One region of the Streptomyces sp. NPDC048483 genome, then DNA from elsewhere that is predicted to be linked to it. Evidence: riboswitches for the same ligand, from Rfam matches in the RefSeq annotation. Region 1 holds a riboswitch; each other region holds the start of a gene.

The links. A riboswitch is a leader RNA that binds a small molecule or an ion and turns the genes downstream of it on or off. The one in region 1 is predicted to bind cyclic di-AMP.
Region 2: another riboswitch for cyclic di-AMP. It lies ahead of AB0D04_RS17575 (NlpC/P60 family protein); the one in region 1 lies ahead of AB0D04_RS12600 (NlpC/P60 family protein).
Region 3: another riboswitch for cyclic di-AMP. It lies ahead of AB0D04_RS30695 (transglycosylase family protein); the one in region 1 lies ahead of AB0D04_RS12600 (NlpC/P60 family protein).
Region 4: another riboswitch for cyclic di-AMP. It lies ahead of AB0D04_RS16760 (M23 family metallopeptidase); the one in region 1 lies ahead of AB0D04_RS12600 (NlpC/P60 family protein).

Annotation. Positions count from the first base shown of each region.
Region 1 covers NZ_JBEZJZ010000018.1:60,969-64,086, reverse strand. The annotation lists gene pcrA (DNA helicase PcrA) at 1-687, opposite strand, end outside; cyclic di-AMP (ydaO/yuaA leader) riboswitch at 902-1,086, shown strand; gene AB0D04_RS12600 (NlpC/P60 family protein) at 1,094-2,254, shown strand; gene AB0D04_RS12595 (hypothetical protein) at 2,424-2,777, opposite strand; gene AB0D04_RS12590 (C40 family peptidase) at 2,997-3,118, shown strand, end outside.
Region 2 covers NZ_JBEZJZ010000029.1:25,477-28,594, forward strand. The annotation lists gene AB0D04_RS17565 (ATP-dependent Clp protease proteolytic subunit) at 1-239, shown strand, start outside; gene AB0D04_RS17570 (hypothetical protein) at 246-554, shown strand; cyclic di-AMP (ydaO/yuaA leader) riboswitch at 847-1,035, shown strand; gene AB0D04_RS17575 (NlpC/P60 family protein) at 1,039-1,512, shown strand; gene AB0D04_RS17580 (LysE family translocator) at 1,627-2,298, opposite strand; gene AB0D04_RS17585 (LysR family transcriptional regulator) at 2,385-3,118, shown strand, end outside.
Region 3 covers NZ_JBEZJZ010000080.1:14,496-17,613, reverse strand. The annotation lists gene eno (phosphopyruvate hydratase) at 1-123, opposite strand, end outside; gene AB0D04_RS30695 (transglycosylase family protein) at 404-1,048, opposite strand; cyclic di-AMP (ydaO/yuaA leader) riboswitch at 1,054-1,265, opposite strand; gene AB0D04_RS30690 (transglycosylase family protein) at 1,488-2,477, opposite strand; gene AB0D04_RS30685 (cytochrome P450) at 2,755-3,118, opposite strand, start outside.
Region 4 covers NZ_JBEZJZ010000027.1:18,918-22,035, forward strand. The annotation lists gene AB0D04_RS16755 (GntR family transcriptional regulator) at 1-85, opposite strand, end outside; gene AB0D04_RS16760 (M23 family metallopeptidase) at 334-1,146, opposite strand; cyclic di-AMP (ydaO/yuaA leader) riboswitch at 1,160-1,315, opposite strand; gene AB0D04_RS16765 (pitrilysin family protein) at 1,548-2,915, opposite strand; gene AB0D04_RS16770 (pitrilysin family protein) at 2,954-3,118, opposite strand, start outside.

The DNA of each region.
Region 1 (3,118 bases):
GAAGCCGTCGGCGGCCGTGCCGGCGAAGGTCTCCTCGTCGATGAGCTCGTTCTTGAGGTTGGAGATCTTCGCGCTGAAGGACTTGGGCGGGAAGCGCTTGGGGTCCAGGTCGAGGTCGCGGCAGACCAGGGCCATCAGGCGCTTGGAGTCGGCGGCGTCGTAGATCGAGAAGGAGGAGGTGAAGCCCAGCTTCTTGCTCTCCCGGCGCAGGATCCGTACGCAGGCGCTGTGGAAGGTGGAGACCCACATGGCGTGGGCGCGGGGCCCGACCAGCTCCTCCACGCGCTCCTTCATCTCACCCGCGGCCTTGTTGGTGAAGGTGATCGCGAGGATCTGGCCGGGGTGGACATGGCGCTCGGCGAGCAGATACGCGATGCGGTGGGTGAGCACCCGGGTCTTGCCGGAGCCGGCGCCCGCGACGATCAGCAGCGGGCCGCCGGTGTGCATCACGGCGGCCTTCTGCTCGTCGTTGAGCCCCTCGAGAAGCGCCGCCGGGTCGAGGGGCGGGCGGGCGGCGCCGTCGCGGTAGTACGCCTCCCTGGGCACGGGCGCGTCGAACTTCCCGTCGAAGAGATCGGCGGGGATCTCCTCCGGGACCGGGCCGTGGTCGTCCTCGGGCGGTGGCGGGGGCTCCTCGCCCTTGGGGCCGAGGTCCGCCAGGAAGCTGTCGTCAAAGAGGCTGCTCATCGCCCACCGAGTCTAGGCCGCCGCACCGACAGTCGGCCCCGCCCTCTCCAGATCGGGCACCCGGCGGCTCCGGATACCGCAGCGTTTTCCGGCCTTCCGAAAAAGGTCACGAAAAGGTTTCGGGCATATCGAACATCAGCCTTCACAGGAGCCACACGAGTTGGCTACCGTGCCTGCTCGGGTAGCCCGTTTCCCCGCGAACGACCGTCCGCACGGGCCGCCTGCGCCGAGTCCGGCCCTGCCACCAGGCACCCGGAGCCGGGGACCCACCAGCACCACCGGGGTGAATCGACCGGTGCGGCCGCCAGCGGCGGACGTACCGACCGTAGGGCAAGCCTTCCGTCAGCGACACCGCCCGAACCCGACAGCTAACCCGGTAGGCGGTCCACGGAAGGAGTCGCCGGCCTTGGCGTCGCATCGCAAGCCGCGCACCCGCGTTCTCACCACGTCCGGAAGCCGTACGGCGGCCGGGCTCACCACCGCCGCCCTCGCCTCGGTCACGCTGCTCTCGCAGTCCGCCGACGCCGCCCCCAGGGCACCCAGGCCTTCCATCGAAGAGGTCAAGCAGAAGGTCGACGGGCTCTACCGTCAGGCCGAAGTGGCCACCCAGAAGTACAACGCAGCCAAGGAGAGCGCCGACCGGCAGCGCGCCACCGTCAACCATCTGCTCGACGCCGCGGCCAAGCGCGCGGAGAAGATGAACGAGTCCCGGCGCGAACTGGGCACGTTCGCCTCGGCGCAGTACCGCACCGGCGGCATGAATCCGACGACGCAGCTGATGCTCGCCAAGGACCCGCAGGAATTCTTCGACCGTACGCATCTGATGGAGCGGCTGACCGGTCGGCAGCAGCAGGCGGTCGCCAACTATCAGGAGCAGCAGGCGGCGGCCGCCCAGCAGCGGGCCGAGGCGAGCCGGAGCCTGGAGCGGCTCCAGACGTCGAAGGCCTCCCTGGAGGAGTCCAAGCGGTCCGTCCAGGGCAAGCTGGCCGAGGCCCGGCAGCTGCTGTCCCGGCTGACCGCGCAGGAGAAGGCGCGGCTGGCGGAGCTGGAGCGCCAGAAGGAGGCGGCGGCCAAGCGCAAGGCCGAGGAGGAGGCGCGCAAGCAGCAGGAGCGCGAGCGCCAGCGGCAGCACGACGACGACGGCTCGACCGGCGGCCAGACCGGCGGCGACACCGGAGGCCAGACCGGCGGCGGGTCCACCGACGACGGCTCGTACTCCACCAAGGCCGAGAAGGTCCTCGCCTTCGCCCGCGCGCAGATGGGCAAGCCGTACGTCTGGGGCGCGACCGGTCCCAACTCCTACGACTGCTCGGGCCTGACCCAGGCGGCGTGGAAGGCGGCCGGCGTCGATCTGCCGCGGACGACCTGGGACCAGGTCAAGGTCGGCCAGCGGGTCGCGACCGGCGACCTCAAGCCCGGCGACCTGGTGTTCTTCTACAGCGACATCAGCCACGTCGGCATATACATAGGCGACGGCAAGATGATCCACGCCCCCAAGCCGGGCGCCAACGTCCGGGTGGAGTCGATCTACTACATGCCGATCTACGGGAACGTCCGCCCGGCCTGACCCGGCCCGTTCCCCAAAAGGCCACCCCCCACGGCCACCCCCCACACGCCACCGCGCGGCCGTCCTTTCATCGGGACGACCGCGCGGTGAGCTGTATGTACGGGAGGCACAGGCAGTACGTGAGGCACGGGCAGTACGGGAGGCACGGGCCGGTACGGGCGCCGGGGCCTCAGGTCCAGAGCACCGCGATGAAGATGTTGGCCACCGTGAGCCCGCCGACGGCGCCGAAGAGCGGCTTGGCGACCGTCTCCTCGTCCCGCTTGACGTAGACCAGGGCGAGGATCACCACCAGGACGGCCATCTTGATGCCGATCTTGATGTTGTTGAGGGTGTGGTCCTGGGCCTGATTGAGCCCGACCAGCACGATGCCGGTGACCAGCATCGTCAGCGCGCCGTGCAGCATGGCCGGCACAAAGCGCGCGGTGCCCGCGCTCATCGCCTTCATCTGGGTGAGGAAGCCGCCCAGGAGGGAGGCGATGCCGACGATGTGCAGGCCGACGAAGATATTGGTTACTACGTCCATAGTGCGGGATCGTATCCACCGCATAGCACGCACCTTCCGGCAGGGCGCCCGTAATCGCCGCATCGGTCACGGCAGGCACCTTGCGACCCAGTGGACGGCGGCCGCACGGTCAGTCACCCATCACCCCCGGTCGAAAGCCGCCAATTCCGGGCAACTGGGCGCAACGCCGTGACCCGCAGGTTTAGCGTCCTCGGGTCGGCCCGGCCCGTAGGGAAGGAAGTGACGGCCCCAGTGGCGTCGCACCGCAAGACCAAGCAGCACCCGCTGGCCCTCGCCGGCGGCTCCCGCACCGGCCGTACGGCCGCCACGCTGGCCCTGGCGGGCGCCGCCGGCGCCACCGC
Region 2 (3,118 bases), on a different contig from region 1:
TCCCCGAGCCGATCCAGGGGCAGGCCACCGACCTGCAGATCCAGGCGACGGAACTGCTGCGCACCCGCGACAAGCTGGAGGAGCTGCTCACCCGGCACACCGGGCAGCCGCGCGAGGTGATCGCCGTCGACATCGAGCGCGACAAGATCTTCGACGCCCGCGGAGCGCAGGAGTACGGCCTGATCGACGGGCTCACCCGCGGCCGCAAGCGGTCCGCCGCCTCGTCCGGGGCGCGGTGAACGAGGGTGCTGCCACCGGAGCTGCCGCCGCTGCCCGCACTGACGCGGGCCGAGGGGGAAGTGATCGACCGGTACTTGGAGGTCCTGGACCTGCTGGGCCGGATCAATCCGGCACGCAGCGGCGGCACTTACAGCGGCCTGCGCGCGGCCCAGGCGCTGGTCGGCAAGGCGGCCGAACTGCGCGACGCGCTGGCGCTGATGCACAGCCGCGGCGAGAGTGAACTGCATTCCGGGACGCTGACCCGGGCGCTGCGGGTGCTGGACGGCGAGCGCCGGGCCCGGCTCGTCGCACTGCCCCCGCCGCCCGGGCCGTGACACGACACGCCCCCGGCCGACCCGCCCGTACGGCGTAGCACGCGTGCTTGCCTTGGAGGGGCGACGAGTTGCAGAGCGCGCCTGCACGTCATGCGGCAGTTGACGCTTCAGCCCTGGTCCCGGCCTCACCCACCACCACCCACCCCTCAAAAAATCCGACATAAGTCACCAATCGGTGTAAATGTGACCAATGTCACGCAACGCATTTCTTGCGCGATTTTGGGCGGTGACGGCGTAAAGATCCCTCCACGACAAGACCCCGCCACCTCGACGGGGCGGTCCGGACGGGCGCCTAATCCTGCCGCCGTGCCGGATGTCAGGTCGACGCGGTTGGATCGGCAGGAGCGGAGGAACCGAGCACGACGGGGCCCCGGCCCGCAAGGCCGACGGGCTCCTTGGGGTGAAGCCGTACGCACGGCCGGGCATCTTCGCCTGCCCGAACCCGACAGGTCTCCCTTCGCAGGCGGCTGACGAAGGGTTGCGCATGAGCATGCGCAGGCATCTGCCGCATCTGCTGGCACGCGCCGGCACCGTCTCGGCCCTCACGATGGTCACCATCGGGGCCACCACCGTGACTCCGGGAGCAACCCCCGACGCCGAAGCGGCCGCGGTCTCCACGAAGGCACTGCGGATCGCGGCCTCCAAGCGGGGTTCGCCCTACCAGTGGGGCGCCCAAGGCCCGTACCGCTTCGACTGCTCGGGGCTGACGAGGTACTCGTTCAAGCACGCGGGCAAGGCGCTGCCGCGTACCGCCGCCGCGCAGTACAACGACACCAGTCATGTCTCGCGCGGGGCGCGCAGAAGCGGGGATCTGGTCTTCTTCCACGCGAGCGGCGGCGTGTACCACGTCGGCATCTACGCGGGCAGCGGCCGGATCTGGCATGCGCCGAAGGCGGGCGCGGTGGTGCGGCTGGAGCGCATCTGGAGTTCCGCCGTCTGGTACGGACGGGTGGGCTGAGCTGCGGCGATCCACTGTTCTCCGTCAATTGTCAGTGGGCCTGGGTACGTTGGAGCAATGACCGGGCCCTGCGACATCAACGGGGGGTGGCGGAGCTGCGGGGGCGACGGTGGCTCAGGCGAGTACCAGCTCGGCGAGCAGGATGCCGCCCAGGGCGGTCAGCAGCGCTCCGGTGGCGGCCTCCAGGGCGCGGGCCACCCGCGGGCGGCGCAGCCAGGCGCCGAGGCGGTCGACGAGCAGCGCCACGGCGGGGAACCACACCGCCGCCATGCCGACGACGACGGCCGCGAGCAGCAGGGTGCGGGGCAGCGCGGGCTGCCCCGCCGGGACGAACTGCGGGAGCAGGCTGAGGAAGAGAACGGGGGCCTTGGGGTTGAGCGCATTGGTGAGGAAGCCCTGGCGCAGGCAGCGAGCGGTGGCGAGGCGGCCCATGGGGTGGGCCTCCTCGGCCGGTGCGGCGGTCGCGGGACCGACGGGCCGTGGTGCGCGGGAGGCGGACGGCCGGCGCGCGACCGAGATCAGGGCACGGGCGCCGAGATACAGCAGATAGGCGCCGCCCAGGAGTTGAACGGTCTCGAACAGCGCCGGCACGGCGACGAGCACCGCCGCGAGCCCCGCCACCGCCAGCGCGGTGTGCACCAGCAGTCCGCCCGCGACCCCGAAGGCGGTCGCCACGCCCGCCCGGCGCGAGTCGAGTGCGTTGCGCACCACGACCGCGAAGTCCGCGCCCGGCAGGGCGACCATGCCCGCGGCGACACCGGTGAATGCCATCAGCTGTCCGTCCATGACAGCAGCATCGCCCGAAGGAGCCTTTAATAGGTATGGGAGATCTTCTGGGTCTGCCTAAAGAGATTCTTAAGGGAGTGGCTTCTGTGTACGACCCCACGCGGCTCGCCGCCCTGGTGGCGGTGGCGGAAGCCGGTTCGATCACCCGGGCGGCCGAGCGGCTCGGCTACACCGCCCCCGCGCTCTCCCAGCAGCTCGCCAAGCTGGAACGGGAGACGAGTGCGGCGCTGCTGGTGCGCCACCACCGCGGCGCCCGGCTGACGGCGGCCGGTGAGCTGCTGCTCGTCCGGGCGCGGCGGGTGCTGGACGAGCTGGATCTGGCGCGGCACGAGCTGTCCCAGCTGACCGGGCTGTCGGGGGGCCGGCTGCGCGTGGGGACGTTCCAGACGGCCGGTACGCATCTGCTGCCGCCCGCCCTGAGTTCCTTCCGGCGGGCGCACCCGGACGTGGAGCTGAGCGTGACGGAGTTCGTACCGCCGCAGGAGATGACGGCGGTGGCGCTCGGTGAGGTGGATCTGGCACTGACGCATGAGTATGTGCCCGGCGAGGCGGTGCCGGTGCCGGACGGGGTACGGCTGGACCCGCTGCTGACCGAGGAGCTGGTGCTGGTCACGGCCCCCGGTCATGCGCTGTCGGCGGGCACCGGGCGGCTGGCGCTGACCGAGCTGGCCGGCCAGCCGCTGGTCAGCATGGCGCCGACCAATCCCAATCGGCGCGCCGTGGAGGCGGCGCTGGCGGACGCCGGGGCGAGTGTGGCGGTGCGCTGCGAGTCACCGGGCTACGGCGTGGTGTGTGCCCTGGTGAGCGCCGGGCTCGGGGT
Region 3 (3,118 bases), on a different contig from region 1:
GGCGCCGGACGGCACGGCGGCACGCCCCGTGCTGCCGTCGTCGAGGCCGACCTCGACCTCGACCGTGGGATTACCTCGCGAGTCGAGAATTTCGCGGGCTACGACGACGTCGATGGACGGCACGTTGTCTCCTTCATGGGTGTCTGGAGTTCTGCAGCACGAGCCTAACGGCCCCGGACACGTCCGCCTGCCGTCGGCCCGCTCTGTGGGATGGAAAGGCCCAGAAAACTTCCCATAAGCGCAGTTCACGGGAGGTATAGGGGCATTGTTCACCAAGCGGGGAACGGTGGCGAACGGAGAAGCCCCGCCGCGGCGCGCCGGGGGGAATGGCGCGCCGGGCGGGGCTGTCCCGGAGGTGCGGGCCCGTTGCCCGGGCCCGCGGGAGTCCCGGTGAGGGGACGGCTCAGATGCTCAGCTTCTGCCCCGGGAGGATCAGGTTCGGGTTGCCGCCGATGACGGACTTGTTGTTCGCGTAGACCGTCTTCCAGGTGGTGCCGTGCGCCTTGGCGATCTTGGCGAGGGTGTCACCGGACTTGACGGTGTAGTTGCCGTGGCCCTGCGGCTTCTGCGGGGCCGGCTGGGCCTTCTCCTGCTTCGGGGCCTGCTGGGTCTGCTTCGGCGCGGGCTGCGCCTTCTTGACCTCGGCCTTGGAGGAGCTGTCGAGGTCGGGGGACGGACCACCGGCGGTCAGGTTGCCGGCACCGGCGCAGGACCAGGCGCCCGGGCCCTGGATGGCGAGGAGCTTCTCGGCGGCGGCTATCTGCTGGGCCTTGGTGGCCAGGTCGGCGCGCGCCGCGTACTGGGTGCCACCGGCGGCGGCCCAGGAGGAGTTGGAGAACTGCAGGCCGCCGTAGTAGCCGTTGCCGGTGTTGATCGACCAGTTGCCGCCGGACTCGCACTGGGCGACCTTGTCCCAGGTGGCGACGGACGCGGCGGAGGCGGAGGTGGCGCCCATCAGCGGGACGGCGACGGCGGCACCGGCGACACCGGCGAGGGTGGCGATGCGGACGGCCTTGGACGGACGGCGGTGCTTGCCCTTGTTCAGCATTGCGTTCGTTTCCTCACCGACGCCTGCGAGGTGAGCTGTCGGGTTCGGGCTGTGAGCTGCCCGGCCGGTGCGCGGTGCGCGCACCTGACTTCACCCCAAGCCGGTCGACCCGCTTTCGCGGGCGGGGCCGGCACCTACCTTGGGTCCCCCGCTCCTGCCTTCGGCGCTTGCGCGTCAAGTGCCTCCGACCACCGGCAGGATTCGGCGTGTGATCGAAGGGCCCGCTTTGGCGAGCGGTCCCGACCGTAAGCAGTAACCCCCTTGGTGTTCAAACCCCACCATCTGAACCAAGTTGACCGTTTTTGATCACAGGGGCCGTTTATTTCCGCAGGTCGGCCGCGGTGCGCCAGCGGTACGGAATCCGGCGGACGAGCCGGACACCGCACCCCGCAACGAGACCCTTGTCTCACTTTCACCAAATGGGGCGAACCGGCGGTAACTAGCCTGCCGTGTGCCCGAGATCGAGCAGCTGACCCGGGTGGATCAGGTCCGCGTCGCCCCCGACAACCTTCTCATTACGGTCATAGAGCGCGGTCCAGCCGCCGGGCAGATCGTGCGCCTCGGCGATGCCTGACAGGGTGTCACCGGCGCGGACGGTGTAGTCGCCGGCGGGCGCGGACGGGCCCTTACGGGGACCGGCCCCGGGGTCCTCACGGTGCTCCTCGCCGCCGCGCGAGGCGTGGCGGCCGGTGGGCCGGTCGCCGTCGCCCGCATCCTTGCCGCCCTTGCCGCTTCCGCCGCCCTTGCTGTCGTCGGCGTCGCCGCGGTGCTTGCCCTTGGCCGGGGCTTCGGGGGTGGCCGGGCCACTGGGGTCGTCCGTACGGCTGCCGTCCTCGCCCGGGTGGGCGGAGTCGGACGGGTCGGACGGGTGGAACGGGTCGGACCCGTCCTCGGCGTCCGATGGGTCGTCGGCGTCCGATCCGTCGTCGGGGGTCGACGGGGACGGCGACGGCGACGCGTCATCGGCACCGTGCCCCTCGTCTTCACCGTCACCGGACGGGTCATCGGACGGGTCTGCCGACGGGTCCGCGGTCGGGTCGTCCTCGTGCGTGGAGTCCGACGGCTCGGGCCGCGGTGTGCTCGTACTGCCCGGATCGACCTCCGGGGCCTGCCCGTCCCTGGCCAGCCCGGCGTTCACCGCGCAGCTCGGCCAGGCGTCCGGGCCGCGGTCGTCGAGGATGGACTCGGCGACGGCTATCTGCTGGGACCGGCTCGCGAGGTCCGGGCGCGAGGCGTACGAGGTGCCGCCGTACTGCTCCCACATCTCCTGGGTCAGCTGCAGACCGCCGTAGAAGCCGTTGCCGGAGGCCGCGCTCCACATCCCGCCGCTCTCGCACTGCGCGACCTTGTCCCAGGTGGCGGTGTCGGCGGCCTGTGCGCCGCTCGCGGCGAACAGCGGCAGTGCCATACCGGCGCCGGTCACTCCCACCGTGACAAAGATGGCCGGTGCCTGACGGGGGCGACGATGTCGGCCGTTCCCGGAGCGCATGCGGTTGCCTTTCGAGCGGCGGTGACGTGCTGGAGTTGTCTGCCGAGCCGGAGCGGTGAGGCGAACGGACACGGCGAACCGGTACGGCCTGTCGAACTCGCGGCCGATTCGGTGGATCGAAAGGTAGCCGGGGTCACGGGTAGTCACAAGTCGGTGTAGTGGAGATCACGCGGAGGTCACGCGCCTGACCGTCCGTCACCATGCGGGTAATCGCTGGTCAGACGCGCTCCGCGCGATCTTCCGGAGTGAACTCCACCGGCAGCGACCGCAGTCCGCGCATGATGAGCCCGCCGCGCCAGCGCAAATCGTCAGGTTCTGCGGCAAGCCGGATGTCCGGAAGCCGCGTCAGCAGCGTCGCGAGGGCCGCCTGCCCCTCCAGCCGGGCGAGCGGCGCACCCAGGCAGTAGTGGATGCCGTGCCCGTAACCGAGATGCTGGTTGTCACGCCGGGTGAGGTCGAGGACGTCCGGCTCGGCGAAGCGTGCGGGGTCGCGGTCGGCGGCGGCCAGCACCACCAGGACCGGGTCGCCCTCGGCGATCCGCTGCCCGCCCAGCGTCAGCGCCTCGGTCGCGAACCGCCAG
Region 4 (3,118 bases), on a different contig from region 1:
GCCGGCTCCCCGGTGCGAGCGCACCGGAGACAATGTCATCGCGAATCGCCGTGCACACCGCATGCGCGGAAAGATGGCCTCGCATCGTCCGTGCCTCCGCCGTAATCCCCGGGAAACCCGCCGATCGGCGAGTTTTGTGTGACTCTATTCGACCGGAACGGTTTTTCCGACGGCCTCCGGTAATTCATGGATATTTTTTGGCCATGGGTCCGTCATGGTCCGCCACGGGTCCGTCATGGTCCGCCACGGCCCCGGACGGCCCGGCGCCTGCCGCCCGCCGGATACGCGGAAGCCCCGGCCGATGGCCGGGGCTTCACCTGGGCGCGCGGAGCGTCAGACGCCGACGCCGTGCGAACGCAGGTACGCGATCGGGTCGATGTCCGAGCCGTAGTCGGGGCCGGTGCGGGCCTCGAAGTGGAGGTGCGGGCCGGTGACGTTGCCGGTGGCACCGGAGAGGCCTATCTGCTGGCCGGGGGTGACGGTCTGGCCGACCGAGACCCCGATGGACGACAGGTGGCCGTACTGGGTGTACGTCCCGTCGTGCATCTTGATCACGATGTTGTTGCCGTACGAGCCGCCCCAGCCGGCCTCAACGACGGTGCCCGAGCCGACGGCGTGGACGGAGGTGCCGGTGGCCGCGTGGAAGTCGATGCCGGTGTGGCTGCCGGAGGACCACAGGCTGCTGGAGGCCTTGTAGCCGGTGGAGACGTAGGAGCCGGCGACGGGGGCGACAAAGGCGTTCAGGCGCTTGCGCTCCGCCTCGCGGGCCGCGCGCTCCTTGGCCTCCCGCTCCTCCTTGGCCTTCGCCTCGGCCTTCTTCTTGGCGGCCTCGGCGAGCCGCTGCGCCTCTTCGGCCGCCTTCTTCGCCGCGGCCTCGGCCTTCGCCTGCGCGGCGGCGGCCTCGGCGGCCGCCTGCTGCGCGTCGGCCTGCGCCTCGACGCGGCTGGCGAGCTCGTCGCCCATCACGACGGCCTGCTGCAGACCGGTGTCCTCGACGTGCGCCTCACTGGTGGCGGCCATCGCCGGGGAGGCGACGGAGGCGACGACGCCGGTGGCCGCGAGGGTGGCTATCCCGGCGATCTTGCGGGTCGTACGAGCCGTGCGGCTCGCACCACGATGTTTCCCGGTGGCACGGGTGAACGCCATGTGCTGGCTTGTCCTTTCCTCCCTTGTCGCCTACCGGGTTAGCTGACGGGTTCGGAGCAGGAAGGTCTCCTACGGGCTCCTCCGGAGAGGAGTCCGATTCACCCCAGGGGACGTGTGGGTCCCCGGCTCCCCTGGCTCGCGCCGTACGGGGACTCGGCGATGACTGTCCGGTGCCACTGTTGTGGCGGACTTGTGACGAACAGCCGGACCGACGCTAATCGGGACATCTTTCAATCGGCAAACAGAACCGGCTCTTTGTGCCGTACGCCACAGGGGCATCGGGCAACCAGCCACACCATTCCGGACATACAGCGACTCCCGTGGCGAAGGTGCACCACGGGAGCCGCCTTGTCGATATATGACCCATCCATGCCTGACCAGCGGTCAGACAACGGGTTTTCTCAGCCGCTGACGACCGTCACCTTGCCGATGCCGAGTTCCCTGACGGGCTCGGCGATCTGCGCGGCGTCACCCACCAGGACCGTCACCAGCCGGTCCATGGGGAAGGCGTTGACGGCGGCCGCGGTCGCCTCGACCGTCCCGGTCTCGGCGAGCCGGGCGTACAACTGCGCCTGGAAGTCGTCCGGGAGGTCCTGCTCCACCTGGTCGGCGAGCGTGCCCGCGACGGCCGCCGCGGTCTCGTACTTCAGCGGCGCGACCCCGACCAGGTTCTGCACCGCGACATCCCGCTCGGCGTCCGTCAGCCCCTCTGCCGCAAGGGTCCGCAGCACCTTCCAGAGGTCCTCGAGGGCCGGCCTGGTGGATGCGGTGTCCACCGACCCGCTGATCGCGAGCATCGCGGCGCCGCTCCCGTCGGCGGACGAGCGCAGCACCTGGCCGAAGGCCCGCACCCCGTAGGTGTAGCCCTTCTCCTCGCGCAGCACCCGGTCCAGCCGGGAGGTGAGCGTGCCGCCCAGGCAGTACGTGCCGAGCACCTGAGCGGGCCAGATCCGGTCGTGCCGGTCGGCGCCGATGCGGCCGATCAGCAGCTGCGTCTGGACGGCTCCGGGGCGGTCCACGATCACCACGCGGCCGGTGTCGTCGGCGGTGATCGCCGAGGCCTTGAGCGGCTCGGCGGTGGAGCCGGTCCAGGCGCCGAGGGTGTCGGCGAGCGCCGCTTCCAGGTCGACGCCGGTGAAGTCACCGACGATGACGGCGGTGGCCGTGGCGGGCCGTACATGGGCGTCGTAGAAGGCGCGTACGGCCGCGGCGTCGATGCGCTCGATGGTCTCCTCGGTGCCCTGGCGGGGCCGCGACATCCGGGAGGTGGCCGGGAACAGCTCCTTGGACAGCGCCATCGCGGCACGCCGCGCCGGGTTGGCGAGCTCGTGCGGGATCTCGTCGAGGCGGTTGCGTACCAGGCGCTCGATCTCGCTGTCCGGGAAGCCGGGGGCGCGCAGTGCGTCGGCGAGCAGGCCGAGCGCGCGGGGCAGCCGGGATGCCGGCACCTCGAGGGAGACCCGGAGGCCGGGGTGGTCGGCGTGCGCGTCCAGGGTGGCGCCGCAGCGCTCCAGCTCGGCGGCGAACTCCTCGGCGTTGTGCTTGTCGGTGCCCTCGGACAGGCCGCGCGCCATGATCGTGGCGATGCCGTCCAGGCCCTCGGGCTCGGCCTCCAGAGGGGCGACGAGGTTGATCTCGACGGCGACGACCTGCTGGCCGGGGCGGTCACTGGTCAGCAGGGTGAGCCCGTTGGCGAGTCGGAAGCGCTCGGGGGCCGGGAAGGCCCAGGGCTTGGGCGCGCCGCCCTGGGGCTGGGGGTGGAAGTCCATGGCGGGCGTGGCGGAGTCTGCGCGGGTGGTGGAGTCGCTCACCGGTCCGCCTCCTCGTTCTCGGTGTCGGCGGCCGGGTCGGCCGGGGCGGTCGGCTCGGTGGGCTCATAGACGAGCACCGCGCGGTTGTCGGGGCGCAGCCGGGCCTTGGCGACCTCCTGCACCTCCTGGGGGGTGATGTCCAGGACGCGATGGACGGCGCT